4 regions of the Fictibacillus sp. 5RED26 genome follow, and region 1 is predicted to be linked to each of the others. Evidence: riboswitches for the same ligand, from Rfam matches in the RefSeq annotation. Region 1 holds a riboswitch; each other region holds the start of a gene.
What was found. Region 1 has a riboswitch for S-adenosylmethionine ahead of IHV10_RS01585 (PLP-dependent aspartate aminotransferase family protein). Riboswitches for the same ligand answer to the same signal wherever they lie in the genome.

Region 1 (9,361 bases):
GCAATTATGTCCATTTGGTTTAAGAAAAAAGGTTGGTTCGAGCAGGATTGAGTTTCGTTTAAAAAATGCTTAACAGGGGAACCTACTTGTAAAGAACCGTTTGGAGGGAAACCAAATGAAAAAAGATATTATCGGTACATATTTAAAAGAAGAAGAAGCGGTTGGCGCAATCAAAGCTCTCGTCGAAAAAGGATATCATCCATCTGATATTTCAATCGTTGCGAAAGATGATGAGATGGTTGATCATGTTGCCGATGAAACACATGTAAACGAAAGAAAAATTACTGAAGATGATGCAGATAGTGCAACATATGGTACGATTGCTGGTTTTCTAACCGGTATTGGCGGAGGGATTGCAGTCCCTGGCCTCGGAGTACCAGGTATCGGACCACTTCTTGCAGCTGGACCTTTTGCTTCCATGTTTGATCATGATGAAGCGGATATGAAGGAAATTCTTCAAAACATGGACGTTGCGGAAAGTGATGCGGAAAGTTATATGCAAGATTTACAAGATGGTAAGATCTTAGTTATGGTTGAACGAAAATAAAACCACGATTTAAAGGGCACCTTCAGAAGGTGTCTTTTTTATTGTTTTGAAACTTTTTCCAGTACATAATCGTATTTATATATATAAGATATGTGGGGTGATAAAACATGGAGCTCTTCTTAAATGTGTTTTTTGGAATCTTAATCGTGATAGGAATCATTGCAGCCGTTTATTACCTTTTGAAAAATGTGATAGACAAAAAAAGAGCTGTTCCGGTCTATGGACTTTCTTATAGTGGAGAGTATACACAGAAAAACTTTTGGACGCATGAGATTATGATTGTGGTCATCATCACACAAGGATTCGGTCTGTTGAAACTTTCGATGCCTGTTAATGTTTTAATGATTTGTTTACTGGTGTTCCTAACACTGCTTTATTTTACTCAAATATGGCGCGGTGCAATCGGCAAGAAAGGCGTTGTATCGGCAACAAAATTTTATGATTGGAATCAGATTGATTCAGTGGATTGGATCACGGGACTTCAAGCTGAAAACCCAGGGTATCCAAGCTGGGGTTTAGTTCGCTTTCATACGGGTGAAAGATATGTAGAATTTGTAATCAAGAAAAAAGCTGAGGATGAAGTGCGTTCGTTTGTTGAAGAGCGTATGAATCTTGCAAAAGCTAATTAGTTATGCAAATTTGTTTTAAAGAATAAAGGTATTCTATCTTTTCCTAAGAATATGTTAAATGTAAAAGGGAAAAGGTGGTTTTACCATGAAGCCATATGTGAAAGCAGGTTTAATTACCGCCGGGTTAATCGTTCTGATCAGTACCTATCTGCTAGGAATGTATGTTGAGAAGTTAAATGTTCAAAAAGAGTCACTTAATATGGATCCTATCCATATTGTAAGTGTATTATTAGGAGCTTCACTCATTTTAATCGGATTAAGAATAAAAACTAAAAAAGAAATTGAACCAGAGAACAGTGCAAAATAGGCACTGTTTTTTTACGTATTTTGTAGAGAGTTCCAATCTTTTGTATAATACATTTAGAATATCTAATACATGTGCCAGAGGAGACAATCATGAAATACGAAGATTTTAAAGAAATCGTGCACGGCAGAAGAAGTGTCCGAAAGTTTACGGATGAAGCAGTTGCTGAAGTAGACATTCATGAAATCATGGATTGTGCCCGCTATGCGCCGAGCGACACGAACTCACAAACGTGGGAATTTATCGTGATCCGAAACAAAGATAAAGTAAAGAAAATTGAAGAGATGACGTGGGATGCTATTCATAAATTGGCTGCAAGAGCTGAAGAGAACGGCAAAACGAAGGAAGCGAAATTGCTGACGCGCTCTTTCGGCCCTTATGCAACGGCGTTCTCTGGAGCACCTGTGCTGATTATCTGTTTAGCCACTCCTTACGAATCTAAGTTTCGTGAAAAAATATTTGATCCGATCGAACTTGCCGAAGAATCAGTCTGGGAAGAAGAAGGAATCAAGAGCAGCTGCTTGGCGATTCAAAACTTGATGCTCGCAGCCCATGCGCGCGGACTAGGGACTTGCCCGATGACTGGTCCCGTATTGCTTGCGCAAGATGCGATTCGAGACTTTTTAGAAATTCCGTCTAAGAAACAGATCAACATGGTTATTTCACTTGGACATCCACAAGATCAACCGAAAAAACTCGCAAGAAAAGCTGTAGAAGAAATCGTCACATATGTAGATTGATGACAATTGGTTCTGTAAAATTCTTAAAAAGCTCGTCCAGCGGCTGACAAGCACACTGGACGAGCGCCATATGAAAAGTGCAAGAATCACCGCTTTGAAATGCCCCCTTGAACCCCTCTCATACCCCTCTATAAGACTTCAGACCTACAATTAATCTTAAGAAAAAAGGATTTTTTTCGACATATACCGAATATATGTTTCATGTAACGTATTTTCAATTATAGAAAGAGGAACTTCTTATGAAAGAGACATTTGACTTGATTGATTATGCACTGCAAAAAAGTGGATTAGAGGAACTTAAAGATCCGACTCAGGTTCAGTATTTAGGTGAAGGGGCTTGGCATCTTGCTTATCTTGTTCAGCTACGCACTGGAGATGCTGTGGTTGTTCGTTTTCCGAAAACAGAGGCGTATGGAAAGAACGTTGAGTTTGATGAAGAAGCCATGCACTCAGAATATGCAGCGACTAGAGCATACTATGAGCTAGCAAACCAAGTTAAACCAGGAATCTGCCCTGCCTTTTTCAATTATCATGTAGAAAAAGGCAGAACGTTTACCGTGGAATCTTATGCGGGGAAAGCAATCAAGCTAGATCAACTAACGGTTGTAGAAGCGTTTCATATTGGAGCGGAAGTTGGTGAGTTCTTTCGCAAGATGAATACTGCACATCATGGCTTAAAAGGGTTTGGTTATCTCTCATGGAACGGTAAACATATTGCAGGCAAATTTCAATCAGATGTTTCAGAATCTATGAAAGAAGAAAACAATGAATACATAGATGATTTCAAGAAATTTATAGAAACGTATGAGGGGGCCATTTCTTCATCAGCTTTAGTAGACCTACATGCTTGCATGGAGGATAGAGAGATTACGGATCATACGGTTGTACTTACTAATCAAGATACATCTCCAGAGAATATATTGCTGCATTCAGATGGCACTGTCTGTTTGATTGATCCTGTACCAATCTTATATAGCGGAGATTCGCTTGCTGGGAATTTTCTTAATAATTATCGAACGTTGTTTCCAACATTTTTTAATGCACCGCGTTATGCACGACATGAATTTGATCGCTTTGAAGACCGTTTGAAAAGAATAGCTGACGGATTTTTAGAAGGTTATTCTAACGGAGATCTAGATGTAAAGCGTCGAGTGAAACAAGAAGAGTTTATTCAACTTACGGATCTAACTGTAACTCATTGGCAACTACTTCAGATTGATGAATTATCGTCCGAACAGAAAATTCGTTACGGAGAAAGAGAAGCCATTGCCAATCGAATAGCGGAACTTGTAAAAAAAATCGAAGAGTTTCAATGGTTTGATGAAAAAAGTGGAACAAAGTTAGCATAACCGGCATAGCATGGGCATAATCTTAATTCAAAGCTGACAGTTGAACACTCATTCATTTGTATAACTTTTATGATTTTTCAAAAAACGGTTGACTTTCTAAAACATCTTACTCTATAATCCTATTCAAGAACAAAGTAAACATCAGCACGTTAATGTGTTAAACATAATTTGAATATCTCTTATCCAGAGAGGCGGAGGGACTAGGCCCGATGAAGCCCGGCAACCAACAAACCACATTTGGTTTGGAAAGGTGCCAATTCCTACAGATCTTTTTTGATCTGAAAGATAAGAGGAGGACCAAAACCCTCTTCTTAGGAAGGGGGTTTTTCTTTTTCCCCTTATCATACTTCAAGCACAAACATCACTTAGTCACTTATTTCATTTTAAAAATTGAATATAGCAAAAGGGAAAAGCATTAATCTTTATCCCTAGTTTTCCTATAGATTTTATTTGAATAATGAGAAGGAGCGATTATAATGACAAAATCTTTTGACGGATACGATATTGAAACATTGCTATTACATGGGGGCCAAGCGCCTGACCCAACGACAGGATCACGAGCGGTACCTGTCTATCAAACTACTTCCTATGTTTTTTCTGATACAGACCATGCGCAAAGCCTTTTCGCGCTTGATGAGCCAGGAAACATCTACAGCCGAATCGGAAATCCAACTGTTGATGTTTTTGAGAAAAGAGTTGCACTTCTAGAAGATGGTGTTGCAGCTGTAGCTACTTCTTCTGGTATGTCAGCTATCGCGCTTGCCATCTTAAACATCGCACACGCAGGAGACGAAATTATTGCAGCTACGAATCTATACGGAGGTACTTACAACCTATTTTCTACTACTCTTCCGAAATACGGAATCAACGTAAAGTTTGTTGATGCAGAGGATCCAGAGAACTTCCGAAACGCGGTTACTCCAAACACGAAAGCATTTTTTGCTGAAACGATCGGGAACCCCAGTCTTAACGTATTAGATATTGAGGCAGTGGCAGATATTGCGCATGAAAACGATGTACCTCTAATTATCGATAATACATTTGCAACACCATATGTCACAAAGCCAATAAGCTTTGGAGCGGACATCGTAATCCACTCAGCTACAAAATGGATCGGCGGACATGGAACCGCAATTGGCGGTGTTGTAGTGGATGGAGGACGCTTTAATTGGAATTCAGATAAATACCCAGGATTCACTGAGCCAGATAACAGCTATAACGGATTAAGATACGCGAATGATTTTGGAACATTGGCTTTCGCGACTAAATTACGCGTTCAGCTTTTACGAGATTTCGGAGCTTGTTTAAGTCCACACAATGCATTTCTCCTTCTACAAGGTTTAGAAACACTGCATCTACGAGTAGAAAAACATGCGAAGAACGCACAAGAAGTAGCGGAGCATCTGGAAAAACATCCAGCAGTAGATTGGGTTTCATATCCTGGTCTTTCTTCGCACAGAAGTCATGAGCTTGCGAAAAAATATTTAAGCAACGGTTTTGGTTCGATCGTAAACTTTGGAATTAAAGGCGGGCGTGATGCAGGACGTAAGGTCATTAACAACATCTCATTATGGTCACATGTTGCAAATGTTGGTGATGCAAAATCATTGATTATCCACCCTGCTTCTACCACTCATCAACAGCTGAGCGGAGACGAATTAGTAGCAACAGGCGTAACAGAAGAACTAATTCGGTTGTCGATCGGACTTGAATCCGTAAAAGATCTTACGAATGATCTTGATCGTGCGATACAAACGGCTACAGGAATCGGAGCGGATAAAACAGAAATCACGATTAATGACGAAGGTGTCATTCGTTGGGCATTGCAATCATCACTTTATAGAGCAGTTGAGAATGGACAGGAAATTCAACGACCTAAGACGCTAGCGATCGTGGGACTCAGTTCCAATCCTGCAAGACCTAGCCATCGATTAGCTAGAAAGATGCAGCGACTTGGCTATAAGATCGTTCCTGTTAATCCAAGAGAAACCGAAGTGCTTGATGAAAAAGCGTATCCAGATTTAAAATCCATTCCGTTTCCGATAGATGTTGTTCAAGTATTTAGAAGTCCAGAAGCAGCGATCGAGCTCGCAAAAGAAGCAGCGGTCACACAACCAAAAGTGTTCTGGCTGCAAGAAGGTGTCATCTCACCAGAGGCTGCAAAAATCGCGAAAGAAGCTGGTATTGATGTGGTGCATAACAGATGCACGTATAAAGAAGCACAACGACTAAGAGGTACCATTTCAACGTATGCGTGTGAACTTTAAAAATAGAGATAGCCGATTCATTTTTAGGTTTTGCTTTAATGATTCTTTGCTTGTTGATTGTAGTGCAAGGTGTGAGACTCCTGGAACGGGAGTCAACGACTTTCAAGAGTAACTCAAAAAATAGCCATACAAAAAGAGAGAAACGTGGAGGGAAATACATGATGAAGATTTGGCAAAAAGCAGCACTGGCTTTAAGCATAGCAGGCGCTTTAGTGTTAGCGGGCTGTTCCAGCAGTGCTAAAGAAGGTGAGAAGCCGGAGAAGATTAGACTTGATTATGCCTTTTACTCTCCAACAAGTCTAGCACTCAAAAAGTTTGGCTGGGCAGAAGAGACATTCAAAAAAGATGGCATTGAAGTGGAATGGGTTCAGAGTCAGGGAAGTAATAAAGCGCTCGAATTTTTGAATTCAGATAGCGTTGATTTTGGATCGACAGCTGGTGCCGCAGCTTTAATCGCAAAAGACAAGGGTGCTCCGATCGAGTCAGTCTATATCTATTCTCAGCCAGAATGGACAGCACTTGTCGCGGCAGATGGATCAAAGATTAAAGATGTAAAGGATCTGAAAGGTAAAAAGATAGCGGCGACGTTTGGTACAGACCCGCACATCTTTCTACTCCGAGCACTTGCAGATGCCGGCCTTTCTGCAAAGGATGTACAAATCGTAAATTTACAACATGCAGATGGTGCGAATGCTCTATTAAAAGGGCAAGTGGATGCTTGGGCTGGATTAGATCCACATATGGCGAGAGCAGAAATCGAATCCGGTGCTCAATATATTTACCGCAATCCAGATTTTAATACGTATGGCACGTTAAACGTACGCTCTGAGTTTGCAAAGAACCACCCGAAACAAGTAGAACAAGTCATTGAACTTTACGAAAAAGCAAGGAAATGGACGATTGAGAATCCAGAGGAAGCAACAAAACTTTTATCTGAAGAAGCGGGGATTAAAGAAGATGTCGCAAAAAAACAACTGCAACGAAACAACTTCGAGGAACCTGTTCCAGGATCACAGCACGAAAAAGCTATATCGGCTGCAGGCGAAGTTCTCCAAACAGAAGAGATTGTCAAAAAAGATACTAACATCGAAGATCTTGTAAAGAAATTAATCAATCCGAAGTTCGCAGAAAAAGTAATCAAACAATAAGGAGAGAGAGGAGGAAGTGTCGATGATTTCTGAAACACATAAGTGGAAAGTAGCACAGAGAGCTTCCCCTCAAAAGCTCTCATCATCTAAAGGCATATTCCAATTAGGTAGAGGAATTCTTATTGGTTCTATCTTGCCTATCATTTTATTAGTTGGGTGGGAAATAGCAGCTAGAATGGGACTACTAGCTGCGCACCTGCTGCCTGCACCAACCATTATTTTAGAGAAAATAATTAGCATGTATCAAGATGGCTCCCTGTTTGGTCACATCTCTATTACACTGACCCGGGTATTCTTAGGGTTTGCGATTGGAACGGTAGCGGCGGTCGTGATCGGTGCGATTGTTGGTTATGCAAAAACAGCAGAAAGACTTTTAGATCCGTTGTTTCAAGCGATTCGTTCTATCCCTTCTCTTGCCTGGGTACCACTCTTTATTCTTTGGATGGGGATTGGCGAACCTTCTAAGATTTCTTTAATCGCAGTAGGTGTATTCTTCCCTGTCTATTTAAATATTGTGGCAGGGATCCAAGGGGTGGATCGTAAGCTCATCGAGGTAGGAAGAATTTATAAGTTAACACCTTATCAGCTAACGAAACGCATTATTCTGCCTGCTGCATTGCCGTCATTCATCACAGGTATGCGCAGCGGCTTAGGTTTAGGGTGGATGTTTGTAGTAGCCGCAGAGCTTATGGGTGCAAGTGAAGGATTAGGCTATCTGCTTGTGGTAGGTCAGAACACGTACTCACCTGATACGGTAATTGCGAGCATCTTGCTATTTGCAATCTTAGGAAAGATAACGGATGCCGTACTAAAATGGATCGAACGCCGTTCGTTAAAATGGCAAGATAGTATAACCAATCAAGGATAGAAGGAGGGGAAACAAATGCTGAATGTGAATCGTTTAAAACGTACGTTTAATCATGACACAGCTGGGTTTCAAGATATTAATCTTTCTGTACAGGAAGGGGAAATCATTGGAATTCTAGGAACGAGTGGCTGTGGAAAAAGTACATTGCTTCGCGTGCTATCAGGACTTGATAAACAATATGAAGGGACGATTTCGATAGAGAATGGATCGAACAACCAGATCGGTATGATGTTTCAAGAACCTCGCCTTCTTCCATGGTTGTCTGTAAAGAAAAACATTTCATTCGGTTTGGAAAAAGAAAAAAGGAATACGGATAAATATAAAACGTATCTGGATCTAGTAGGATTAACGGATTTTGAGAACCATTACCCGAAAGACTTATCAGGGGGGATGGCACAGCGGACAGCAATAGCAAGAGCGCTTATCACTGAGCCTGAGATTCTATTATTAGACGAACCATTCAGTGCGTTAGATGCTTTTACAAAAATGCAGCTTCAAGATCTTCTATTATCCATATGGCAAAAAAAGAAAACGACGATGATTTTAGTAACTCACGATATTGATGAAGCACTTTATTTATGTGATCGAATCTTTATCTTAAAAGGGCAGCCAGGTGAAGTATATAGCGAAGTTTCAGTGGAAAAACAAAAACCCAGAACCCGTGGAGACGCTTACCTCTCTAAACAAAAAGCACACATCTTAAATTTATTAAACGTTGAAAAGAAAGCAGCAGGTGAACAGAAATGACAAAACTAGCCACCATTCATCCAGTCGAAGGAAATCATAATATTTCAGAAGACCAAAGGGATACAGCATTTTCTTGGGAAACTTTTATTGAAGAATTCAATAGGCGAAGTGATGGTAAGACGAATATGGCGTATGAATGTGTAGACCGTCATGTTGAAGAAGGAAGAGGTGAGAAAACAGCTCTTCACTATATTGACGACTCACAGGATATTAAAATTCGTTATAACGAGTTAAAGAAAACGACTGATCAATGGGCGGCGGTTTTGAAAAATCATGGTGTAAAGAAAGGAGATTTTGTATTCGTATTCTTGCCAAAACACCATCATTGTCATATCGCAATGTTAGCTGCTATTAAGTTAGGTGCGATCGTGGGTCCGTTATTTGAAGCATTCATGTCAGATGCTGTAAGAGACCGAATCAATGATTGTGAAGGAACGTTCTTAATTACAGATGAAGAGTTGTATAAGCGAGTACCAAGAGAAGATATTCCGAGTCTTCATACGGTTTTTTTAACAGATGCTGAAGGAGAAAACGGAGAAATCTCGCTTCCAAAAGAATTGAAGAATGTAGAGAACACTGAGAGTCAGATTGAGTGGGTAGATCCTGAACATGGTTTAAACATCCACTACACATCCGGTTCTACTGGAAAACCTAAAGGAATCATCCATGCTCATCGAGCGATGGTTCAGCAATATCTTACAGGCAGATGGGTGTTAGATATTCAAGAAGATGATGTGTATTGGTGCACTGCCCATCCTGGAT
Region 2 (4,525 bases), 1.1 Mb from region 1:
GACATTTTGTATTTTCTCGGCAAATTAGAGAAATCTTCATTATGCTGAAAGAACTCATAAACTTCCTTTACAATTTCAGTGGTATCGAAGAGTTCGTGTGGATCGATGCCCGCGATTGGGTTCCCCATGATGTTTCGCGTAATGTCCCCGCATGCACCCGCGCTCGACAACCCAACTGCTTCTAACCGATAAAAGATATCTGGAATCTGTTCAATCGTCAGCCAGTGAAATTGAATGGCCTGTCGTGTCGTGATATCGAATACGTCTCTTCCGTAATCTTTGCAAATATAAGCCAATGCTTTTACTTGTTCATAATTTAAAATGCCAGATGGAACATTGACCCTCATCATAAAATATCCATCTTCTTTAGGACGCTGCAGATAGAGCCCTGCCCACTTGAAACTATCCCATTCTTCTTTTGGGATAGAGGAGAAGCCGTTTTCTGCGTAATAAGGAATATCTTCAAATATTTTCAAGCCGTCTTTTACGAGCTTTTTTTGTTCGGTCTTATTAATCTTCGGATTTTCTGCCCATGTCTTTTCATATGCCATTCTCTCATTCTCCTTTTTATTTAGTTAAATCAGCTTCCTTTTTTCCAGAAGATTTAAGATGCTCTCTACAATCTCAGAAACGCTTTGTTCGTTAGTATATATGGTGAAATCTGGTGAAATCGGTTCTTCATAAGGTGAATCAATTCCAGTAAAGTCAGGAATTTCACCTTTTCTCGCTTTGCTATATAAACCTTTTGGATCTCTTTTTTCACATTCTTCAATCGGACATGAAACAAAAATTTCTATAAATTCCTCTTCTGAAACGATTCTTTTCGCCATTTCCCGATCTTGTATAAAGGGAGAGATAAAAGCTGTAAGTACGACTGTTCCGTTATCTACAAAAAGCTTTGATACTTCAGAAATGCGTCGAATGTTTTCACTTCGATCTTCATCAGAGAATGAAAGATCGCGGTTTAATCCATTACGAATGTTATCTCCATCCAATACATAGTTTCGGATGTTTCTCTCGTACAGTTCTTTTGCGAGCGTATTGGCGATAGTTGATTTGCCAGAACCTGAGAGACCAGTAAACCAAAGTACAAAACTGGAATGGTTGTTTTGTTTTCGCCTAGCTTCTTTTGAAATTGAACTATCGTGCCAAATGATATTGTGCGGTTTGCTCATTTGAATCTCCTATTCTATGATTTGCATCATTTCGATTTAGTCCATTTATTAATACCTCTACTACTTCTTTTCGGCTGAACGTACTAGGTGGAAGTTCTCCATTACGAAGAAGCTCTCTTACCTTAGTTCCAGATAAGATGACATGTTCTTCCGTTGGGTGTGGACATGTTTTCGAAGAAGCCATACCTTCGCATTTATTGCAATAAAAGCTATGTTCAAAAAACAACGTTTGGATGCCGATCTCATCTTCTGTAAACTGTGAAAAGATCTCTTGTGCTTCATACGTTCCGTAATAATTTCCTACTCCAGCATGATCGCGACCTACGATAAAGTGTGTGCAGCCGTAATTTTTTCTGACAATCGCATGAAAAATGGCTTCACGAGGACCTGCATATCGCATTGCTGCAGGAAATACAGCAAGAAACACGCGGTCAATAGGATAATAGTTTTTTAGAAGAACATGATAGCTTTCCATTCGAACATCAGCTGGTATATCATCAGACTTTGTTTCCCCTACTAGCGGGTTTAAGAAGAGTCCGTCTACAATTTCAAGTGCGGCTTTTTGAATATATTCATGAGCACGGTGAACGGGATTTCTCGTTTGAAAACCTACTATGGTGCTCCAACCTAATTCGTTAAATCGTTTTCTCGTTTCACTCGGATCGAGATGATACTCTTGGAACAAATTTTTCTTAATACGTCTAACAAGTGTAATCTCGCCACCTACATAAACAGAATGTCGTTCGAACAGCTTCTTAACTCCTGGATGATTTTGGTCGGATGTCTTATAAACTCGCTCTGCTTCAATTTGTTTAACAGGAGTATAAACATCACCTACTTTAAGAATCCCGTAGGTTACACCATCGTATGTTAAACGAACTTCTTCACCTCTTATAAGTGTTGATCCTGTATCAGAATCTACCGGTAACGTGATGGGCAAGCTCCAAACCGTTCCATCGCTGAGCCTTATATCGTGGACAACGGATTGATAATCTTTTTGGTTTAAAAATCCTTTTAAAGGACTATAAGCTCCAATCGCGATCAATTCAAGATCGCTGAGTGCAGTTGCATCAAGAATAATTTCTTTTTTAAGGTTGTAATGTGGTGTTTCAGGCTTGAACCGAGTGATTAATTGCCCTCCATGTGGCGTACTCATAATGTCTCTCTCCTCCTAGTATTTCTCTATTTATTCTCGTGAAGCCCGCATTCTCGTTTTCCTGTACCTGACCATCGACCGGCACGAAGGTCGTCTGCGTTAACAGCTGCCTGTGTACATGGCTCGCAGCCTATACTTGGATACCCATTGTCGTGTAGTTTGTTATACGGCAAGTCATGTTTATGTGCATATCGCCATATATCCTTCCACGTCCAATGGATGAGCGGACAAATCTTGATGCTTTTAAATCGCCCGTCCCGATTAACAAATTGCGTGTTCTGGCGGGTAGGTGACTGTTCACGGCGTAGACCTGAAAGCCAGGCTGTTACTCCGTTTAGTTCTTCTTCTAAAGGAATCACTTTTCGAATCGTGCAGCATTGATTAGGATTTAATTTCCAAAGCTCTTCACCGTGCTTACTCGCCTGTTCTTCAAGAGATAAAGTCGGTGTTTTCAATTTGATGCGAAGAGATGGATATCTTTTCTTCGCTTCTTCAATAACTTCATACGTTTCTAGAAAATGCAGATGGGTATCAAGGAAAACAATTTGAGCATGGGGCTTTACTTGATGAACAAGATCCACTAAGACGCTTCCTTCAATTCCGAAGCTGCACGCATAAACCAGATCATCTTCATACGTTTCATAAGCCCACTTCAAAGCATGCAGCGCGCCTTTTGTGGGGTTTTCACTATCAAAATCACGGGTATTTTCGTCCCATGTTTCGTACGTTAGCAATCTGCTACCTCCTTTTCGCCATAAAAAAAGCGGCTTTAACGTTTTTAGGGCTTTGCCCATTCGTTAAAACCGCCTCTAGTTTTCTAGTCAGCGAATTATTTAATTCTTATCTTCTCGTTCTTTTCAAGCTGAATCACTTTTCCATCTTGAACGACCAAAGTGATTGATCCAAATTTAATACTGCTCAGCATTTGTTGAAGCTGAGGAAGAAAATCGTTTGCACTATTTTCGTTCGCCACTCCACTGCCTCCCTTTCTAACATTCATATCTTTTCAAAGGCTCTTTCAAAAAGTTGTTGTTTTTTGTTGATTTATGTTTTGGCTTCATTGAAAAGTTGATTGGAGTGCAAGGTGCGAGACTCCTGGGGGATCAGCGGGACAGGTGAGACACCTAAGGACACAAAGTGTCGAGGTGGCTCACCGCACGCCCCCCGGAAAGCGAGCATCCTGGAACGGATATCAACCACTTTCAAGAGCAACAAAAGCCAAAAAACAAAAAAACCTTCCCATTTCGGAAAGATAGTGGAGGTAAACATATTACCTTATCTTCCAAAATGTAAATACATTCTGCTGGAGTTAGCACCTTACAATCGCAGGTTGCCGGGTTTCATCGGGCCAGTTCCCTTCACCACTCTGGATAAGAGTTTAAATTTTATAAAATCATAACATATCTGAAATGGATATCAAGACCTATTTTTTCATTTTTCTATTTTTACAAAAAATTTAAACAAACAGTTGACTTTTTATGTTTTTGAATCATATAGTATTAACTAAAATTTAATCCGTATCGCTGATCGGTAAACCGAAGGCTCTTAACACTTCTTGTTAAGGGCCTTTTTATTTTGAGGAGGAAGATTATGAAAAAGTTAATCGTATTGGCTCTAATTGGTCTTGTTGCACAGTTGATTGATGGTTCACTTGGTATGGCTTATGGGGTTACATCTACTTCATTGCTCTTAGTGGCGGGAATTGCTCCTGCGGCTGCATCTGCGTCCGTACATCTTGCCGAAGTCGTAACCACTGCCGCATCCGGCGCTTCACACATTAAATTCGGAAACGTTGATCGTCAAGTTGTTACTCGGTTAATTCTGCCGGGTTCAATCGGAGCATTTGTAGGTGCTTGTTTTTTAAGCAACCTTCCTGGAGATCTAGTAAAGCCATATATCTCTATCTTTCTAATTATCCTTGGGATTTATATCTTATATCGTTTTCTGTTTAAACTTGGAGAAAAGAAAGCAACAGCGAATGGTAAACCCTTTACGAAGAAACAACTTATTCCACTTGGATTATTAGCAGGTTTCTTAGATGCTACAGGTGGAGGAGGCTGGGGCCCGGTCACCACTCCGGTCCTTATGGCAAAACAGGATATGAAAACCAGAAAAGTGATTGGGTCTGTAGATACGAGCGAATTTGCTGTAGCTGTATCTGCTTCAATTGGATTCTTCATCGCCCTCGGCTGGG
Region 3 (9,361 bases), 1.1 Mb from region 1:
TTTCTGTCGGGTGAAATTTGCAGCTTGTGATTCAGTTGGCTCGTTCTGAATCCCCATCGTGTCATATGTGATGCTATGTTTTCTATACCTACTAAATCAATCAAGACATTTGTTGCAGTATTATCACTTTCAATAACCATTAGCACAAGTAGATCATAAATTGTCCATTCCATACCTGCAGATAAATGCTTCAAAATACCATCGCCAGGTACAAAGTCTTCTTCATGAATTTGAATTTTATCCTTTAAACGGCACTTTCCTTCATATGCGTGTGCAAAAACAGCAGCCATGATAGGAACCTTTATAATACTAGCAGCATAGAAGGATTCATTTTCTTGAAAAGCAAAACTCTCTTTTGTTTTAAGATCATACAAAGAACAACCATACATCCCTTTGCCAGAAGATAATAATTCAGATAACGACTGTTCGATTTGATTTATCATACCCGCTTCCCCGCTTTCTTCAACACGCGTTCTTTTAATTTGTACCTATATGAATTTTTAAAAAAAGTCTCATTTACAAAATTCAGAATCAAAAATAGACTGAGAGCGTTACGAGTTCAATGTTATGTTAATAAAAAATACATAGAAGGAGCGATAATCTTGAAGAAACAGATTTGTATTGTCGGAAGCGGTACCTCTGGTTTACAGCTTGCTTATGCTCTTAGAGATGCTTTTCAAGTTAAGGTTAATCACTCTCATTCTCCAGAATAGATACGTACTGGACGAGTTATGACGATGTAAAGCACCTGAAACTTCAATCAGGTGCTTTATTCTAACTTAACACATTAAAATACCGTGCTTCGGGATGAGCAAAAACAATCGCAGAAACAGATGCTTCAGGCTCCATCATGCACCCATCCGTCAGTTGAATACCAATATCTTCTGGCTGTATCAGTTTAAATAACTTTTGCTGATCTTCTAGTTCTGGACAAGCCGGATAACCGAATGAAAACCTTTGTCCCTGATAACGAGCGGAAAATCGTTCTCTCATTGTAAAATCTACCGAGTCAGGAAAGCCCCAGCGATCTCGCATCTGTTGGTGAACAAGTTCGGCGAACCCTTCTGCCGTTTCTAAAGCTAATGCTTGAAGTGCATGGCTCTCAAGAAATCGTCCTTCTTTCTTATATTCTGCAGCAAGTTCACGAATACCTGTCCCTGCTGTAACTGAAAAGAATCCAACATAGTCCATTTTCCCGCTTTCTTTTGACCGTAAATAATCTGCAATGCAAAGATAAGGCTCTTTGTTTTGTCTTGGGAAGTCAAACGTTTCTACGACTGTTCTTTGATCAATCGGATCATAGATCAGAATCTTTTCTCCATCACTTTGTCCTGGAAAGAATTGATATAGAGCTGAAGGTTGAATCAAATTCTTTTCTTTCGCTTCTTTTAACAGAAGATCAATCAATGATTTCATTTCAAGGGTCCGCTCGTCCTTTTCTTGAAGCAACCTAGTTATTTTACCTTTTATGCCAAGATGATGTCCGAGCAGCATCTGTAGATTGATATAAGGCTGAATATGTGAGAGTGAGTAGTTTTTTAAAATGTGTCTTTCCGTATCGTTCGGAACAAAAACGGGAGCAGTTCTTGAAACCTTTGATCGGACTCTAACAGCAGTTGCAACCCCTGCAGAGCTTTCATTGATTTCAGAGTTTAGAGCTATTGTTTTTTTTCTCTCTGCAAACTCCACAGCCAGTCGATCGAACTCTTTTGGTGTTTGAATCTGATTGGCAAACGAGAGACCTTCCATCGCATCTTTTGCATAAAGAACCATTCCTTCGTATTCCTTCGATATCTTAGTGTCTGTGAACTTTCTTGATAATGCAGCACCCCCAACTAAAATGGGTGTTGAGATGTTCGCTTCTCTCATATCGTTTGCCGTTAACACCATCTGTTGAGCAGATTTCACGAGCAATCCAGATAGTCCGATAATATTTGGTTTTTCTTTTTTAATCGCTTCAATTAACGTTTGTGACGTTACTTTGATCCCTAGGTCTACCACTTTAAATCCATTGTTGCTTAGTATGATGTCTACAAGGTTTTTACCGATGTCATGAACATCACCCTTAACTGTCGCAAGTAACACTTTTCCTTTTGAAGCAGATTCATCATTCGTTTCCATGTAAGGTTCCAAATAAGCAACGGATGCTTTCATGACTTCTGCACTTTGCAGGACTTCTGCAACGATTAACTGATTCTCATTGAAAAGTCTGCCCACTTCTTTCATGCCATCCATTAAAGGACCATTAATGATGCCTAACGGAGTAGCATACTTTAGTAATGCGATCTCTAAGTCTGGAATTAGTCCTTCTTTCGTACCTTCTAAGATATAATATTGAAGCCGCTCTTCTAAACTCATATCAGGCAGCTTTGATTTTGTTTCTTTCTTCTTTCCTCTATAAAAATCAGTAAAAGTAGATAATGCTTCCTCTGTTGTTCGAAATAATAGATTTTCTGCCATATCAATTTCTTCCGGTGCAATAGAAGCGAAACGTTCTAACTTTTCAGTATTTACGATCGCGTAATCAAGTCCCGCTCCTGTGCAATGGTAGAGATACACTGCATTTAATACTTCGCGTCCGACCGGTGGCAATCCGAATGATACGTTACTGACTCCTAAAATGGTTAAGCATTGTGGAAAGTGTTCCTTTATCAGGCGAATGCCTTCAACCGTTGCATTCGCTGAGCCAATGTACTGTTCATCACCTGTACCCACTGGAAAAACGAGCGGATCGAAAATGATGTCTGACGGTGAGACTTTATATTTTTCTACTAATAGGTCATACGATCTTCTTGCGATTTCCAATTTCCGCTCAGCCGAAACGCCCATTCCAATCTCATCAATCGTTCCAACCACTACTGCCGCTCCATATTTATGAAGAAGCGGGATCACTTTTTCAAAACGTTCTTCACCGTCTTCTAAATTAATAGAATTGATGATGGCTTTACCTTGTGAATACTTTAAAGCGAGCTCGATAACATCTTCATCAGTAGAATCAATCACAAAGGGAATTTTAACCTTCTTAACTGCTTCTTTCATAAACGCTTCCATATCACTTAATTCATCTCGATCAGGGTCAGCTAAACAAACGTCGAGTACATGAGCACCGCCTTTTACTTGAGCCCTTGCAATTTCAGCCGCTTCTTCAAACTTCCCTTCAGCAATCAACCGTTTGAATTTTCGTGAACCGATAACATTTGTTCTTTCTCCTACCATGATCGGTCTTAACGTTGGGTCATCGTAAATGAATGGTTCGATTCCTGAAACCATATGAGTTTCGTTTACTTGCAAGTCACGTGGTTGATAGTTCTTCATAGCTTTTGATAATGCTTTAATATGAGCAGGTGTCGTACCGCAGCAACCACCCACCACATTCAGCCATCCTTTTTCTGCAAACCCAGATAGTTTAGTAGCCAATGAGTCTGGTGTTTCATGATAATTTCCTTCTTCATCTGGTAGTCCTGCATTCGGATAACAGCTCACTGCTGATGTAGACAGACTTGATAGAGAGCGAATGTGATCTTGCATGAATTCAGGTCCTGTTGCGCAGTTCAACCCAACGGCAAGAGGATTCATGTGTTTTAACGATATATAAAAAGCCTCAATTGACTGACCCGCAAGTGTGGTTCCCATTGGCTCGATCGTTCCAGAAACCATGAGCGGGATTCTTCTTCCCGTTTGTTCAATAGCTTGCTCGATTCCTAGAAAGCCAGCTTTTACATTGAGCATATCTTGGCTTGTCTCTAAGAGAAGAAGATCTGCACCTCCGTCAATCAATCCTCGTGCTTGTTCAGCATAAGCATCTCTTAACGAATCAAACGTCGTTCCGCCCGTAACACTGAGCGTTTTTGTCGTTGGTCCGAGTGAGCCCGCAACAAAACGTGGCCAGTGTTCTGTTGAAACAGCATCAGCTGCTTTTCTTGCAATTTCTGCTCCAAGCTTATTGATCTCATATGCTCTATATCCTAGTTCGTATTCATCCAGTACAAGATTCGTGCCGCCGAATGTATTCGTTTCAATGATATCAGCGCCCGCCTCAAGATATTTATAATGAATGGATTCGATAACATGGGGTGCCGTTACATTTAAATACTCATTACAACCGTCATACGCTTCACCGCCAAAATCTTCTGGAGTGAGATTGGCTTCTTGAAGCATCGTTCCCATCGCGCCATCCATGATTAAAATCTTTGATTTTAGCTGTTTTTCTATTGATGACTTAGGCATTCTGTGACCTCCTGGATAAAAGTGATGGAGAGTTCGCTCGTGTATATCGTGCTAATTCAACGGTTAGTTCGTAACGCATAAATGGTGTGATCAAGTAGATGCCGTTAAAGAGTTCCATAGCTGTGTCTAATAACGACTTCGCAATTGATAAGCCTTCTTCGCACGCTTGTTTTGGATCATCTGTATACTTACCCATGCGGTCACGCACAGCGTTCGATAGTTTGATGCCGGGAACTTCATGATGAAGAAACTCTGCGTTGCGGGAAGAGGTTAAAGGCATGATTCCAATATAGATCGGTTTATCAATATGTTTTGTTGCCTCATACGTTTCAATAAGTCTTTGCTCTGAAAATACAGGCTGGCTGATAAAGTAGTCTGCACCGTATGCAATTTTCTTCTCTAACCGCTCAACGGCTTTATCGATGGATCGGATGTTAGGGTTAAAAGCAGCTCCTACCGTGAAAGATGTTTTTTCTCCAAGCTCTTTTCCTGATAGAGATAATCCTTCATTAAACTGCTTGATGAGCTTGATCAGTTCAAATGACGTGACATCATATACAGAAGACGCACCTGGGAAATCTCCGACGCTTGCAGGATCTCCCGTTACAGCGAGTATTTCATGAATGCCCTGCGTGTGAAGCCCCATTAAATGAGACTGAAGACCGATTAAATTTCTATCGCGACACGTAATATGAACGAGCGGGCGAAGATTAAGTTGGGATTGGACAATCGACCCTAATGCAGCGTTACAAACACGTGGTGATGCAAGTGAATTATCAGCGAGGGTAAGTGCGTCGATTCCCGCTTTTTTTAACGCCTTTGCTCCTTCCATAAAACGTGACGTATCTAATTTACGTGGTGGATCTAATTCAACAATTATGGATTGCCTTTTCTTTACTTCTTCACTTAGAGGTACATAGTTAGATTTTGATGCTGATTGAATCACAATCTTTCGTTTTCTTTGTTTCACTTCTTTTTCTGTTACAGGTGCTAAGTTTTTTAGTTCACTAGAGAAGGCATGTATATGAGCAGGTGTCGTACCACAGCATCCTCCTAATAGACGAACTCCTTGCTGCCTGAACAAATGGGCACATTCTTTAAAATAGTCAGCATCCCCCTCATAATTAAAACGGCCATCTGTATAAGAAGGAAGCGATGCATTAGGAAACGCTGAAAGAATTGCCTGATTTGGTAATGCAACTTCTTCAAGTGTCATCAGCATGTGATACGGCCCTAGACGACAGTTTAATCCCACAACATCAGCACCAATGTTCTCTAAAGAGGTCAAAGCTTCTGAAATGGGAGTGCGGTCCTGCATAAAGCCGACCTCCTGTAATGACACTTGAGCAATAATCGGAAGTGATGTTTCTTTTCTAGCAATCTTTAAAACCGTTTCTAATTCTTCTAGGTCATAATAGGTTTCTAATTGGATGCCATCTACATTCTCCATCAACAAACAATACAGCTGCTCGCGAAAACTGCGCTTGATCTCTTCAAGAGAAATGCTATATGGTTTTATACCGCGTATGCCACCGATCGTACCTACAACATATTCTTTATGAGCAGCTTTTCTGGCGATCTGAACAGCCGCTTTATTAATCTCTTTTACGTGATCTTGAAGTCCATAGCGTTCGAGCTTTGAATAGTTCGCTGCATACGTATTGGTTTGAATGATATCAGCACCTGCATCTAAATAAGCACGATGGATATTATAGATCTGCTCTTCTTGAGAAAGATTTAACTCTTCGTAACAAAAGTCGGATCCGTACGAATACAGAAGGGTTCCCATCGCCCCATCACCGATTAGTATCTTGTTTTGTTTTAAGTCTGTGATTAAACTCATGACAGCCTCCTATATAAAAAATAAAAAGCCTTCTATAAAAGAAGACTTTTTGAGCGTCGGGGTCTTCTTATCTTTACAAGTTCAAGAATTGAACTTGCAGGAATTAGCACCTTTTCAGCTAGTAGCTGCTGGTTGCTGAGGTTTCATAGGGCCGCTCCCTCTACCTCTCTTGATAAGGATTTATTCATTTATTGGTTCGTTTACTAAATTGCGATCTATTTTCTTTAATAATTCCTGTTTATACGCGCGTTGCTTTTCTTCGTTATATAAAAAGGACCGATCTGTTAACTTTGTTAATAAGTCTTTTCGATTTTTTTCCGGATATTCCTTCTTAATGATCGATCTACATTGAAATAAAAAATCTAAATACGTTTCATAGTCTTCACTGTATTTTTGTTGAAGCTCTTTTTTTATCGATTTAGATAAACTTGGACTAGCTCCAGAAGTAGAAACTGATAAAATGAGTTTCCCTCTCTTTACGACACTAGGAACAATAAAGTTACCCAGGTCTGGTTGGTCAACAACATTCACAAGCTGTTTCGAACTTGTTTGTTCTGCAATCCAAGAATTAATCTCTTTACTATTGGTTGCAGCAATGATTAGAAACGCTTCTTCCAAATCAGCACGTTCCACTTCTCTTTCGATCCAAGTCAGCTTTCGTTCAGCATGCCATTCTTGAATTTCTTTGACAGCTGCTGGGCTGATTACTGTAATTATTGCCTCTTCATTCAATAAATCATTAATTTTACGATGTGCTACTAGACCACCGCCAGCTACTACAACCGTTCTACCTGACAAATTTATGTGAATAGGATACATAGCATTCCTCTCTTTTTAAGAACATGCATACTTCTTTGTTTCAAGTGTTTCATGTATTCGTGTGAGTAAAACGTCTTTCAGAATAGGATGGTAGCCAAGCGTCTCGCAAAGAGTTACGTTTTGTGTGGTCTGCTGCTGATGGCGAATTATCGTATGTTTCATTCCATTTATTAATAGTCCTGAAAATAGAAGGTAAGGCACAACGATAACTTGCTCATATAATTCACTGCTACTCCAAAGTGCTTTTTCAAAACTTGGTTCTGAACCAGTTAAAAAGCAAACTTGAATACTAGGAATTCCATAATGATCTTGAACGTTAGATGCTATTGCTTCTAGGTCCCGCTTTACATCTAGATCGGTGCTACCTCTGCCCACTAAAAGGATATGTGAATTTTTTCTTAACGTAACCGCGCTTTTAATGATCTTCTCCCATAACAAATGTGAAATGGCTTGATGTACACCGAAAGGACGTCCGTATTTCACTTCAACTTCTGGATATGTAGTCTGCAGTTGCTGAAGCTCTTTCGGTATGTCTATTTTTATATGGTTCGCACTTAATAAGAACACAGGAATGACAGAGATGCTTGTTGCTCCTTTTTCTATACAGGTTTCAAAACCTTGAGCGATAGAGGGTTCACTAAGCTCTAGAAAACAAATCTCCTTAATGGGCACATCAATTTGTGCCATACAGAGTCTCACAAATTCTTCTGCTTCCATACGTCCTTTTTCCAGTCTTGTACCGTGACAGATAAAGAGCAATGCCTTCATTTACAATGCCTCTCTTACGTCAGCAAGCTTATTCCGTTCATCGTTCAGCTGTTCAAACCATTTCAGTTCACTGCGAAGACGAACAACCTCACCAACAATGATCATACTAGGATTCTCAATATGTTCTCTAACCACAATATCCTCAATCGTATCGAGTGTACCTGTAACGGTTCGTTGACTTTCTAAGGAACCCCATTGAACGAGAGCAACTGGTGTTTCTTTGCTTTTCCCATTTTTCGTTAACTGTTCACAAATATAACCTAGGTTACCCACTCCCATATAGATCGCTAATGTATCAATACCGTTTGCTAGACTTTCCCATTTCAGTTCATCTTCTTCGCCTTTTTTACGATGACCTGTGACTACGGCATAGCTTGAAGCCATGTTTCGATGCGTAACAGGAATACCCGCATAAGCGGGTGCTGCAATCCCTGATGTTATCCCTGGAATGACCTCAAACGGTATGCGGCTTTTGGCAAGTGTTTCTGCTTCTTCTCCTCCTCTTCCAAACACGAAGGGGTCGCCACCTTTTAGGCGAGTTACTACTTTTCCTTTCTGAGCGTGTTTAACTAAGAAACTGTTGATCGTCTCTTGCTTCATGAAATGGTAGTTTGGCAGTTTACCGCAATAAATTAAATCGCAATCAGGTTTTGCATAAGAGAGCAATTCTTTGTTCACTAATCGATCATATAAAATGACATCCGCTTCCTGAATACAACGCAGACCTTTTACGGTTATCAACCCTGGATCTCCCGGACCAGCTCCGACAAGATACACTTTTCCCATCATCATCACTCCTTAAGGATTTAAAATCGTTTCACGTTCATAGAGCACAAAGCCGTTCCCCGTACGAATTCGTTTCTTTTCATAAAGAGAGATCTCATCAACTTCAGGCTGTTTCAAAAAGTACTTTTCGAGCTCGATGTCAACCAACTGAAAAGCCTGTTCATCTGTTGAAGCGGCTATCACAACAGGAATAACCTCTGATTTCAAAATCACTTCAAAACGGTATAAATACATAGCTTGACCCCCTTTTATGAGACTTTTTCTTCTAACTCTTCTGCGATTCGGTCCAGTTCTATTTGAAGATGTTCCAACCCGACACGGTCTATATAATCAAAAAAGCTTTCGGATGGAAGTTTCTTTTCTTTAAATACAGTGAGGAATCGTAAAAGTACCTTGTCAAGTGAATCTGCATGAAACTTTCCTTTAAGCTTTTCATTAAACTTTCCTCCATCATCAAGTGTGCCACCCACATAGATCTCAAAGGCTTGAACCATCTTCTTCTCTTTCGTTTTTAACAATACACCTTGTAGACCAATATCTGCGATCTGACGCTGTCCGCAAGAGTTAGGGCAACCTACCATATGAATGCGAACGGGAACATCGAGTGCTATTTTCTGATCAAGGTTCTCAGCAATTTTCCGCATCCTTTCTTTCGTTTCAACGAGTGCTAAGTTGCAGTACTCGATCCCTGTACAAGAGACGGAATGTCCTATAAAAGAAAGAGGCTGAGTAGTAATGCGTTTGAAAATGCTTTCTTTTAAAAGCAAGTCGACGTTTTCGTGTTTCACATTTGGAATAATTAAGTTTTGAGAATTCACCGTTCGAATTTCACCGTTTCCGTATTTCTTAGCAATTTCAGCAAGCTTTAAAACTTCATCAGCATGAAGTCGACCAACAGGTATGTTAAAGCCGATATAA
Region 4 (9,361 bases), on a different contig from region 1:
TGCCTGGAAGCGATAAGTCGATTACAACAACAGGATCATCTACAATCGGTGCTATTGAACAGCTCCTGCAACTATTAAAACCTGAAGGCGTCATCATACTCGTGATCTACCATGGGCATGAAGAGGGAAAAAGAGAAAAAGAACTAGTCATGAATTATGTAAAACAGCTGGATCAAAAACAGGCTCATGTTTTACAATACGAATTTATTAATCAAAAAAACGACCCGCCATTTGTAGTCGCAATCGAAAAAAGAGGCTGAACTCAACTAATCAAAGTTGATTCAGCCTTTTTTAAAGTATACTCTTGTTAAATGGTGCAGTCTCAGGATTCAGAAACTAGTCGCCATCTATACACGTTGGGGTATTATGCATCATCAATCCAGAAATTTGAGCACGCAATCCAGAAGTTTCGGCTGTTTATCCACGAGATTTGCCTCTCCATCCAAAAGTTTTTGTCTTTTATCCACGAGTTTGCAATCCTCGACAAATTACGTAATAGTTACTATTCTCACATACCCCAGCTAAATGCGAACCACATGGAGCGGGGACCAACCAATTCTAAGAGCTACAAAGCTTGCTCAATCAGCATTTATATTATGAGATAGAAGGTTTTAATCTTTGATATAATTTTCGATTTACATAGAAGAAGTAACTCGTTACGCCACCAACTTTAACGAGCTTTGCTGCCATCTTTTTGATTCCAGGGCTCTCAGACACCTTCCGATCTGCAAGATAGATCCCTAAGAGACCTCTTTGGATCAAACGGTGAAACCTTGAGTTAGGCAGGTTTGCACAGCTTTTCTCTGCTTTTTCCGCAAAATAAACCATACGTTCTAACATGTGCTGATCATTCTTATAATACGTACAAAAATTAAGATCACCTTCTAACTTGTCCTCATTTTGATCAATAAAATAATCCAAAAGAATATGAAGACCTTGTAGCCATGGAAAATATCCTTTCTTTATCGTTGCAGCAGATTCTTTCGTGAAGTTTCCTTGAAACGCATAGCTGACTAAACAGAATATGCCAAGCGTTGAACCTGCACAAGCTGAAAATTCGTACCAAGTTATATCTGGTAGAACGGATTGATACTCTCCAAACCAACTGATTAGACGTGGCTCTCTTTCTTGAACGATTACATGTTTATGTACTTGCAGGTCACAATAAATCGAAGCAAGTCCGATTAGTTCACTTGCGATATTCGGATAAGCTTTCATCTCTGACAAAACACTTTGACACGTGTAGACAAGTTCGTTTAAATAACCTCCGTCGTCCTGTTCTTCTCTGTAACGATAATAATTAGTAGGAACAGCGCCAGGAGATAGGGCATGAAACATGCTTTCATGAAGTGCTCGGAAATCTTTTTCATTCAGTGACGTGCTTCGGTCACAAAGATTATCTAAATAGTCGCTGATCGTTTGGTACGCCACCACAAACTCTATGGCTTTTTTGCGCTGGTTACCTGCTAGCAGTGTAAGGATAGCTCCCCCTTCACAGTGAAACATCTTATCCGATATGCTGCTAACTGCCTGTTTTCTTAATTCAGGGTTAGGAATCTTTTCAGCTCTATCATGCCAGGTCTTCAGCAGATGACTGACAGCCGGAAAAATCTGCGTATAAACGGAATACATCAATCCCCAAGGGTGAACCGGAACTTTGTTCATAAGATGGCTCCTTTTGTTTATTTCTTTCCTTACCTTTTTCTTTAATCGACCTCGCTATGCAAAAATAGAAATTTTTTCACATAATTAAAAACATGATCTCTTTCAGGCTCGTTTAATACTTCATGATATAGTGATGGAAATTCTTTATACCATTTTTCGTCGAGTTGCACTGCGTTAAACCATTGCATAACTTTCATTTTGTCCACGATTCGATCATCCCCCGCTTGTAAAAGCATTAAAGGTACATTTGGGAAATCTTTATAATGATCAAAAACATGTTTTATCGAACCAATCAACTCTCGATACCACCTGACAGATACTTTCTTAACGATCAACTTATCCTCTCTATCACGAATACGTATCTCTTCGTTCCTTGTAGCACTGCCTTCAGGTAAGTTGGTCGCTAACCTTACACTCGGAGCGAGTTTGTTCAATAGAACGGAAACGGCTTCTTTTCCTTTTGATGGGTAATGAACCAATCCTAAACACGGAGAGGATAAGATTACCGCTTTTACGCTTAGCCTTTTTTCCATCAAGGTTCTGATCACAGCTAATCCACCCATGCTATGTCCTAAGATATATACGGGAAGGCCTAATTTCTCGGCTTCTAGATACCATTTTTCTATGGTTTGGATATAATCGTCGAATGCATCAATATGTCCTCTTCTTCTCGTTGTCGTACCTTGACCAGGAAGATCGCCTGAAACACAATGCAAGCCCGCTTCGTTCAGTTGCTTGATGACCCAATCATACCTGCCATGATGTTCATTTGCACCATGTACGACAACGATTGTTCCGATCGCATCCTTTTTTGTTTTCCACGTCCACATTTCTCCACCTTCTTCTCTATTCATAAGACTTGATGATTTGCTAAACTGTAGATAGATAAATATTGATAATAGGAGTGTATAATTATGATCTATCCATTTGGAGATAAACAACCTAAGATTTCAGAAACTGCCTTTATTGCAGACTATGTCACCATAACGGGTGATGTTCAGATTGGCGAATATTCTTCTGTATGGTTTAACACATCCATACGAGGAGATGTTTCCCCGACTATCATTGGAAACTATGTAAATGTTCAAGATAATTCCGTTCTTCATCAAAGCCCGAACCGCCCTCTTCATTTAAAAGATGGCGTTACAGTTGGACATAGCGTGATTTTACATAGTTGTGTCGTTGAAGAGAACGCATTGATCGGAATGGGTTCACTCGTGCTCGATGGAGCTCACATTGGACAAGGAGCTTTTATAGGCGCAGGAAGTCTTGTTCCTCCTGGAAAAAAGATACCACCTAATACGTTAGCTTTCGGTCGGCCTGCTAAGGTGATTAGAGAATTAACAGAAGAAGATATCACGGACATGAACCGCATTCGCCGTGAATATTACGAGAAAGGTCAGTATTATAAGTCCTTGCAGCCTAAACGTTAAACTCGATTAGGTTACCATCTGGATCACTCACAAAAACTTGATGCCACTCTGTTTTGTTTGTTGGTTTGTTAACATAAGGAACGTTATGAACATCTAATGTTTTTATTAGCTTGTCCATGTCGGTAACTCTTATCGCAAAATGACCGTCTCTGCTATCAATCTCAGTCGTATTTCTTCTAGCCTTACCTTTAGGATGAACGATCAAATGAAGCTGTGTGTCACCGATATCATACCAAACGCCTGGAAAATCAAACTGCGGGCGTTTTTTATTTTGCTTGAAACCGAGAATTCCCTCATAAAAATAAAGGGATTCTTTTAGATTTGTTACAAGTAAGGATACATGATGTATTCCTGCATACATGTACTTCCACCTCACCTCTCTGTATGTTTTGCCCATAATTTTAACATAGAAACAAACAATTTGAGATGAATTCGTACTGAAACTGCCTTCCTTTTGAATACTTATAATAAAAGTTAACAATATGAAAGGAAGTTGTCTGATGCGTCCATCTAACCAAAAGTCTTATGTTCCTTATCATAGCCCTTACGATCCGTGCCCTCCGATCGGAAAAAAATATTACTCTACTCCTCCTAATCTATATATGGGATTCCAACCATATAACCTGCCACAATACTCACCAAAAGAAGCACTCCAAAAAGGCACATTATGGCCAGCATTTTATGATTATTATGAAAATCCCTATGAAAGAAGGAGGTAATCTTCGTGCCATCAACCTTACCTGAAGAGTTCTATCAGTGGATGGAAGAACTGCAAGCAGTTGATTTTGTTCTTGTGGAACTTACTTTATATCTCGATACACACCCACAAGATGAATCTGCAGTCCAACAGTTTAATCAGTTCGCAAAACAAAGAAAACAGATCAAAAGAGCCATTGAATCAAAATATGGTCCTCTCCAGCAATACGGAAACAGTTATTCAGGTATGCCATGGAATTGGAGTGACGGACCATGGCCGTGGCAGTTATAAAGCGAAAGGAGGTTCATTTAAATGTGGGTGTATGAAAAAAAACTGCAATATCCCGTTAAAGTCACTTCATGTAATCCGACACTTGCCAAATACTTGATCGAACAATATGGAGGTGCAGATGGAGAACTCGCAGCGGCTCTTCGGTATTTAAATCAGCGTTATACAATTCCAGACAAAGTGATAGGACTTCTTACAGATATAGGTACAGAGGAGTTCGCGCATCTCGAGATGATCGCAACCATGATCTACAAGCTGACAAAGGACGCCACACCAGAGCAACTAAAAGCCGCTGGCATCGCAGACCACTATGTAAATCACGACAGCGCATTATTTTACCATAATGCAGCGGGTGTACCGTTTACTGCAAGCTACATAGCTGCAAAAGGCGATCCGATAGCTGATTTATATGAAGATATTGCAGCGGAAGAAAAAGCACGAGCTACCTATCAATGGATCATTAATATGTCAGATGACCCTGACCTTAATGACTCTCTTCGGTTCCTAAGAGAAAGAGAGATTATCCACTCTCAACGATTCCGTGAGGCAGTTGAAATCTTAAAAGAAGAACGTGACAGGAAAATATATTTCTAACCATTCTGCACATGCAGGATGGTTTTTTTATAATAATTTCATACTGTCTTCATGTTCCCCTTACAATTGTATTTTATTATTATAGTATCAAACAAAATATGAATGGTAAGGGGGATATTCATGACAAAAGTAATCGACTGGCTTTATGAAAAAGAGTGTACATTTTTCCGGCTGATTAATGGAAGATTACACAGAAATTCAATGGATCATTTTTTTCACTTGTGGACACATCTTGGTGGTGCAACAGCTACTATCTCAACAAGTATTCTGCTTCTGTTATTTCTCCCTATGCATTTAAAGTCTTGGGGAATTGTTTGTATGCTGTCATTATTGTTCAGCCACATTCCTGTTGCGATTTCTAAGAAAATGTACCCGAGAAAAAGACCCTATTTAAGCCTTCCAGATACAAACATCGGCGATAACCCATTAAAAGATCATTCTTTTCCATCCGGTCATACAACAGCTGTATTTTCAATCGTAACGCCTTTAATACTATTGAATCCGTTTATCGGTATATTTTTATTAGTCGCCGCTCTTTTAGTGGCCATCTCCCGTATGTATCTAGGTCTTCACTATCCATCTGATGTACTTGCAGGAATGATTCTAGGCATCAGCTCCAGCTTCTTTTCTTTGTTCTTAGTTAATAGCTTTGTCTTGCCTTATTTCTTATAAAAAGGAGATGAAGAAATGAAGCTTGCTCTTTTTTCTGATACGTTCCACCCACAAATTAACGGAGTTGCTCGTACGTTAAAAAGATTTACGAGTTATCTAGAAACCAATGGAGTTGATTATAAAGTTATCATGCCTTCATTTGAAGATGTTCAAGAAACAGAGGGCAAACAGTATTATGCCATGAAAAGCCTGCCACTCTTTCTATATCCAGAGTGCAGGCTTGCCATACCTCAGTTTAAAGCCTTGAACGATGAACTGAATACATTTAAACCTGATCTCCTCCATATAGCGACTCCTTTTAATATTGGTCTGTTCGGAATGAGATACGGTAAAAAAGAAAGCATTCCCATGGTTGCCTCCTATCATACTCATTTTGACCGCTACCTTGCTTACTACCATCTAGATTTCTTATCCCCCTTGCTCTGGCGTTATCTGCAATGGTTTCATAAACCTTTTGAAAAGATCTTTGTTCCAAGTGAAGAAACACGGAAGATTTTATACACAAAAAGCTTTACTTCTATTGAAATATGGTCCAGAGGAGTTGACTGTATGATGTTCACACCTCAAAATCGAGATTTCCATGTTCGTGAAGAATATAAGATCACACAGAAGTATATCTTCTTGTTCGTGGGAAGACTAGCACCTGAAAAGGATCTAAACATCCTCAAAGAAATGATAGATAAGCTGCCATCCCCTTTGAGCGAGAATGTTCATTGGCTGATTGTGGGTGACGGACCAAGTCGACGTGATGTCGAACAGTGGGAAACTGAATATAGCAATGTAACATGTGCAGGCTATCTATCTGGAGAAGATCTTGCGCGGGTTTATGCTTCAGCCGACCTTTTCGTCTTCCCTTCTTCTACAGAGACGTTCGGCAATGTTGTTTTAGAAGCAGCTGCCTCTGGGTTACCTGCTATCGTGTCTGATTCTGGCGGAGTAGCTGAAATTGTTCAAGACGGTGTAACGGGTAGAATCTGCAAAGCTAGAGAAGCTGATTCATTCATACAAAATATCGTTTCTATTTTGGAAGATCCTATGCTCTTAGGCTCTATGAAACGAAAAGCAAGAAATTATGCGATGACTCAATCTTGGTCAGCTATTTTCGGGAACCTTTTAATGCAGTATGAAGAAGTTATTTATACGAAAAATAAAAATAAAACGATCATTGCGTAGCAGATGAATAGTTAATAAGATATGAAAATACGAGGATAAAATAAACGTATCTTCCAAATGAACATTAGCGATTAAGATGTTCGTTTGGAAGATACACAATTTTTTTTACGAGGTAATTACAATTATATCCGCAGATAAAAAACATTTATCCGTAAAACTAGCGAATAATTCCGTACATAAAATTTTTTATCCGATTTTCGACATAATCTTCTAAAATAACTAAAAAAACCAGACTCCCAAAAGGAAGTCTGGTTTAACATGTTATTAAATATTTGCTTGTTTCTTAAGCTCTGCAGCCTTATCTGTGTTCTCCCAAGGAAGGTTGATGTCAGTACGTCCAAAGTGGCCGTATGCAGCAGTTTGCTTGTAGATCGGACGGCGAAGATCAAGCATCTTAATGATTCCAGCCGGACGAAGGTCGAAGTTGTTGCGAACTAGTTCTACAAGAACTTCTTCAGAAACTTTACCTGTTTCAAACGTGTTTACAGCGATTGATACTGGTTGAGCAACACCAATTGCATAAGCAAGCTGAACTTCAACTTTGTCAGCAAGACCTGATGCTACGATGTTTTTAGCAACATAACGAGCAGCATAAGCAGCAGAACGGTCAACTTTAGTTGCGTCCTTACCAGAGAATGCACCACCACCGTGACGAGCATATCCACCGTATGTATCTACGATGATTTTACGGCCAGTAAGTCCAGCATCACCTTGTGGTCCGCCGATTACGAAACGGCCCGTTGGGTTGATGAAGTATTTTGTGTTCTCGTCGATTAGTTCAGCAGGAACAACCGGCGTGATTACTTTTTCTTTGATGTCTCTTTGAATTTCTTCAAGTGTGTTCTCAGGGTGGTGCTGAGTAGAAATTACGATTGTGTCAATACGAACAGGTTTGTCGTTCTCATCATATTCAACAGTTACTTGAGTTTTTCCATCTGGACGCAAGTAAGGAATCTCTTCAGACTTACGAACCTCTGTAAGACGACGAGATAATTTATGAGCTAGTGAGATTGGTAGAGGCATAAGCTCTTCTGTCTCGTTACAAGCATATCCGAACATTAGACCTTGGTCACCTGCACCGATCGCTTCGATCTCAGCATCTGTCATAGAACCTTCTCTTGCTTCAAGAGCTTGGTCAACACCCATCGCGATATCAGCAGATTGCTCATCGATAGAAGTTAGTACTGCACATGTTTCAGAATCGAAACCATATTTGGCACGGTCATAACCGATTTCTTTAATTGTCTCACGTACAACTTTTGGGATATCTACATAAGTAGAAGTTGTGATCTCACCTGCAACAAGTACAAGACCTGTAGTTACAGATGTTTCACATGCTACACGAGCATTTGCATCATTAGCTAAAATTTCATCTAGAATCGCATCTGAGATTTGGTCACAGATTTTATCTGGATGGCCTTCTGTAACGGATTCTGATGTAAATAAACGACGACTAACTTTTTTGGACAAGTTAATATCCTCCCTTTAACTGCTTTTGAGTATGATACGGTACTTTATTCTTATCTATTTTACACAGTTTATGTTCTTAACCTGAAAAAGGCATAAAAAAAGCCCTTCCCTGTCTCACATACATTCACGAGGGAAAAGGTTTATAAAACCAAAATGCCTTCAACCTCTTATTGTCCAAGGTTATTTTCACCTTGCAGGTTAGCACCTTTTCATTTCCAGTAGCGTTATTATTGCCACTTTCATGTCGGTTGCTGGGTTTCATAGGGCCTGTCCCTCCACCTACTCAGAATAAGAGTAGCCGTTCTCGAAATATGATAGCGTAATGCTTCACCTCTGTCAATAGAAAACCCTATGAATAGCAATAAGTTTGGAGTATTATATTCTATAGAATGAAAGCGTTTTAAATAAGATGGATAATTCACAACATTTTGTTCTTTTTTTCAGAAGTAAGAACTTTTTTGATGCACTTTCATAAAATAGTATACATTATTTAAATCAATGTGTTATACTAATTTTCGAATATATCACTCTAGGATAAAGGATGGTACTGTCTCATATGAATACATTGGAATTTACGACAACCTTAAACGATCTTGTGACCCGTGAAACAACTCACCAGAACTTACCTGTTCCGGTTTTAGTAGAAAAATCTCTTCAACGCAACGAGGGCATCCTTACATCCACAGGAGCACTTCAAGCTACAACGGGGAAATACACAGGCCGTTCCCCTGAGGATAAATTTATCGTTGAAGATGCTTCCATTAAAGATTCAATCGATTGGGGAAAGGTAAATAAACCATTTTCACCAGAAAACTTTGATAAATTATACAAAAAAGTACTCAATTACTTAAGCAATAAAGAAGAACTATTCGTATTTAAAGGGTTTGCTGGTGCGGACCGCGAGTATCGCCTTCCTATCCAAGTAATTAACGAGTATGCATGGCATAACCTTTTTGCTCACCAAATGTTTGTGCGCCCGAACCACGATGAGCTAGGTTCTCATGAATCTCAATTCACAGTGATTTCAGCACCAGGATTTCAAGCTAATCCGGCTGAAGATGGAACTAACTCAGAAACATTTATTATCGTCTCTTTTGAAAAGAAAATTGTCCTTATCGGTGGTACTGAGTACGCAGGTGAAATCAAAAAATCTGTATTTTCTGTCATGAACTACATCCTTCCTGAAAAAGGCATTCTGTCTATGCACTGCTCTGCCAACGTTGGGAATGAAGGAGATGTAGCTTTATTCTTCGGACTATCTGGTACTGGTAAAACTACATTATCAGCAGATCCGAACCGTCGCTTAATCGGAGATGATGAGCATGGTTGGGCTAACACCGGTGTCTTTAATATCGAAGGTGGATGTTAT

Region 2: it holds a riboswitch for S-adenosylmethionine, as region 1 does, so the genes downstream of both, IHV10_RS22775 (YezD family protein) here and IHV10_RS01585 (PLP-dependent aspartate aminotransferase family protein) in region 1, are expected to answer to the same signal.
Region 3: it holds a riboswitch for S-adenosylmethionine, as region 1 does, so the genes downstream of both, IHV10_RS07445 (bifunctional homocysteine S-methyltransferase/methylenetetrahydrofolate reductase) here and IHV10_RS01585 (PLP-dependent aspartate aminotransferase family protein) in region 1, are expected to answer to the same signal.
Region 4: it holds a riboswitch for S-adenosylmethionine, as region 1 does, so the genes downstream of both, metK (methionine adenosyltransferase) here and IHV10_RS01585 (PLP-dependent aspartate aminotransferase family protein) in region 1, are expected to answer to the same signal.

What each region holds. Positions count from the first base shown of each region.
Region 1 covers NZ_JACZDU010000001.1:294,423-303,783, forward strand. The annotation lists gene corA (magnesium/cobalt transporter CorA) at 1-51, shown strand, start outside; gene IHV10_RS01560 (general stress protein) at 116-547, shown strand; gene IHV10_RS01565 (hypothetical protein) at 655-1,176, shown strand; gene IHV10_RS01570 (hypothetical protein) at 1,262-1,483, shown strand; gene IHV10_RS01575 (nitroreductase family protein) at 1,573-2,220, shown strand; gene IHV10_RS01580 (hypothetical protein) at 2,460-3,569, shown strand; SAM riboswitch class I at 3,746-3,861, shown strand; gene IHV10_RS01585 (PLP-dependent aspartate aminotransferase family protein) at 4,046-5,836, shown strand; gene IHV10_RS01590 (aliphatic sulfonate ABC transporter substrate-binding protein) at 5,995-6,984, shown strand; gene IHV10_RS01595 (ABC transporter permease) at 7,007-7,852, shown strand; gene IHV10_RS01600 (ABC transporter ATP-binding protein) at 7,868-8,599, shown strand; gene acsA (acetate--CoA ligase) at 8,596-9,361, shown strand, end outside.
Region 2 covers NZ_JACZDU010000001.1:1,438,762-1,443,286, forward strand. The annotation lists gene IHV10_RS07470 (nitrite/sulfite reductase) at 1-551, opposite strand, end outside; gene cysC (adenylyl-sulfate kinase) at 576-1,175, opposite strand; gene sat (sulfate adenylyltransferase) at 1,141-2,331, opposite strand; gene IHV10_RS07485 (phosphoadenylyl-sulfate reductase) at 2,358-3,065, opposite strand; gene IHV10_RS22775 (YezD family protein) at 3,161-3,304, opposite strand; SAM riboswitch class I at 3,604-3,708, opposite strand; gene IHV10_RS07495 (sulfite exporter TauE/SafE family protein) at 3,922-4,525, shown strand, end outside.
Region 3 covers NZ_JACZDU010000001.1:1,428,993-1,438,353, forward strand. The annotation lists gene IHV10_RS07435 (serine hydrolase) at 1-443, opposite strand, end outside; gene metH (methionine synthase) at 775-4,227, opposite strand; gene IHV10_RS07445 (bifunctional homocysteine S-methyltransferase/methylenetetrahydrofolate reductase) at 4,220-6,070, opposite strand; SAM riboswitch class I at 6,135-6,249, opposite strand; gene IHV10_RS07450 (NAD(P)-binding protein) at 6,251-6,889, opposite strand; gene IHV10_RS07455 (sirohydrochlorin chelatase) at 6,905-7,657, opposite strand; gene cobA (uroporphyrinogen-III C-methyltransferase) at 7,658-8,443, opposite strand; gene IHV10_RS07465 (DUF3906 family protein) at 8,456-8,677, opposite strand; gene IHV10_RS07470 (nitrite/sulfite reductase) at 8,692-9,361, opposite strand, start outside.
Region 4 covers NZ_JACZDU010000004.1:265,383-274,743, forward strand. The annotation lists gene IHV10_RS16155 (class I SAM-dependent methyltransferase) at 1-260, shown strand, start outside; gene IHV10_RS16160 (tetraprenyl-beta-curcumene synthase family protein) at 595-1,665, opposite strand; gene IHV10_RS16165 (alpha/beta hydrolase) at 1,707-2,495, opposite strand; gene IHV10_RS16170 (gamma carbonic anhydrase family protein) at 2,580-3,098, shown strand; gene IHV10_RS16175 (VOC family protein) at 3,088-3,459, opposite strand; gene IHV10_RS16180 (spore coat associated protein CotJA) at 3,599-3,817, shown strand; gene IHV10_RS16185 (spore coat protein CotJB) at 3,859-4,086, shown strand; gene cotJC (spore coat protein CotJC) at 4,108-4,677, shown strand; gene IHV10_RS16195 (phosphatase PAP2 family protein) at 4,798-5,349, shown strand; gene IHV10_RS16200 (glycosyltransferase family 4 protein) at 5,365-6,522, shown strand; gene metK (methionine adenosyltransferase) at 6,787-7,992, opposite strand; SAM riboswitch class I at 8,157-8,287, opposite strand; gene pckA (phosphoenolpyruvate carboxykinase (ATP)) at 8,549-9,361, shown strand, end outside.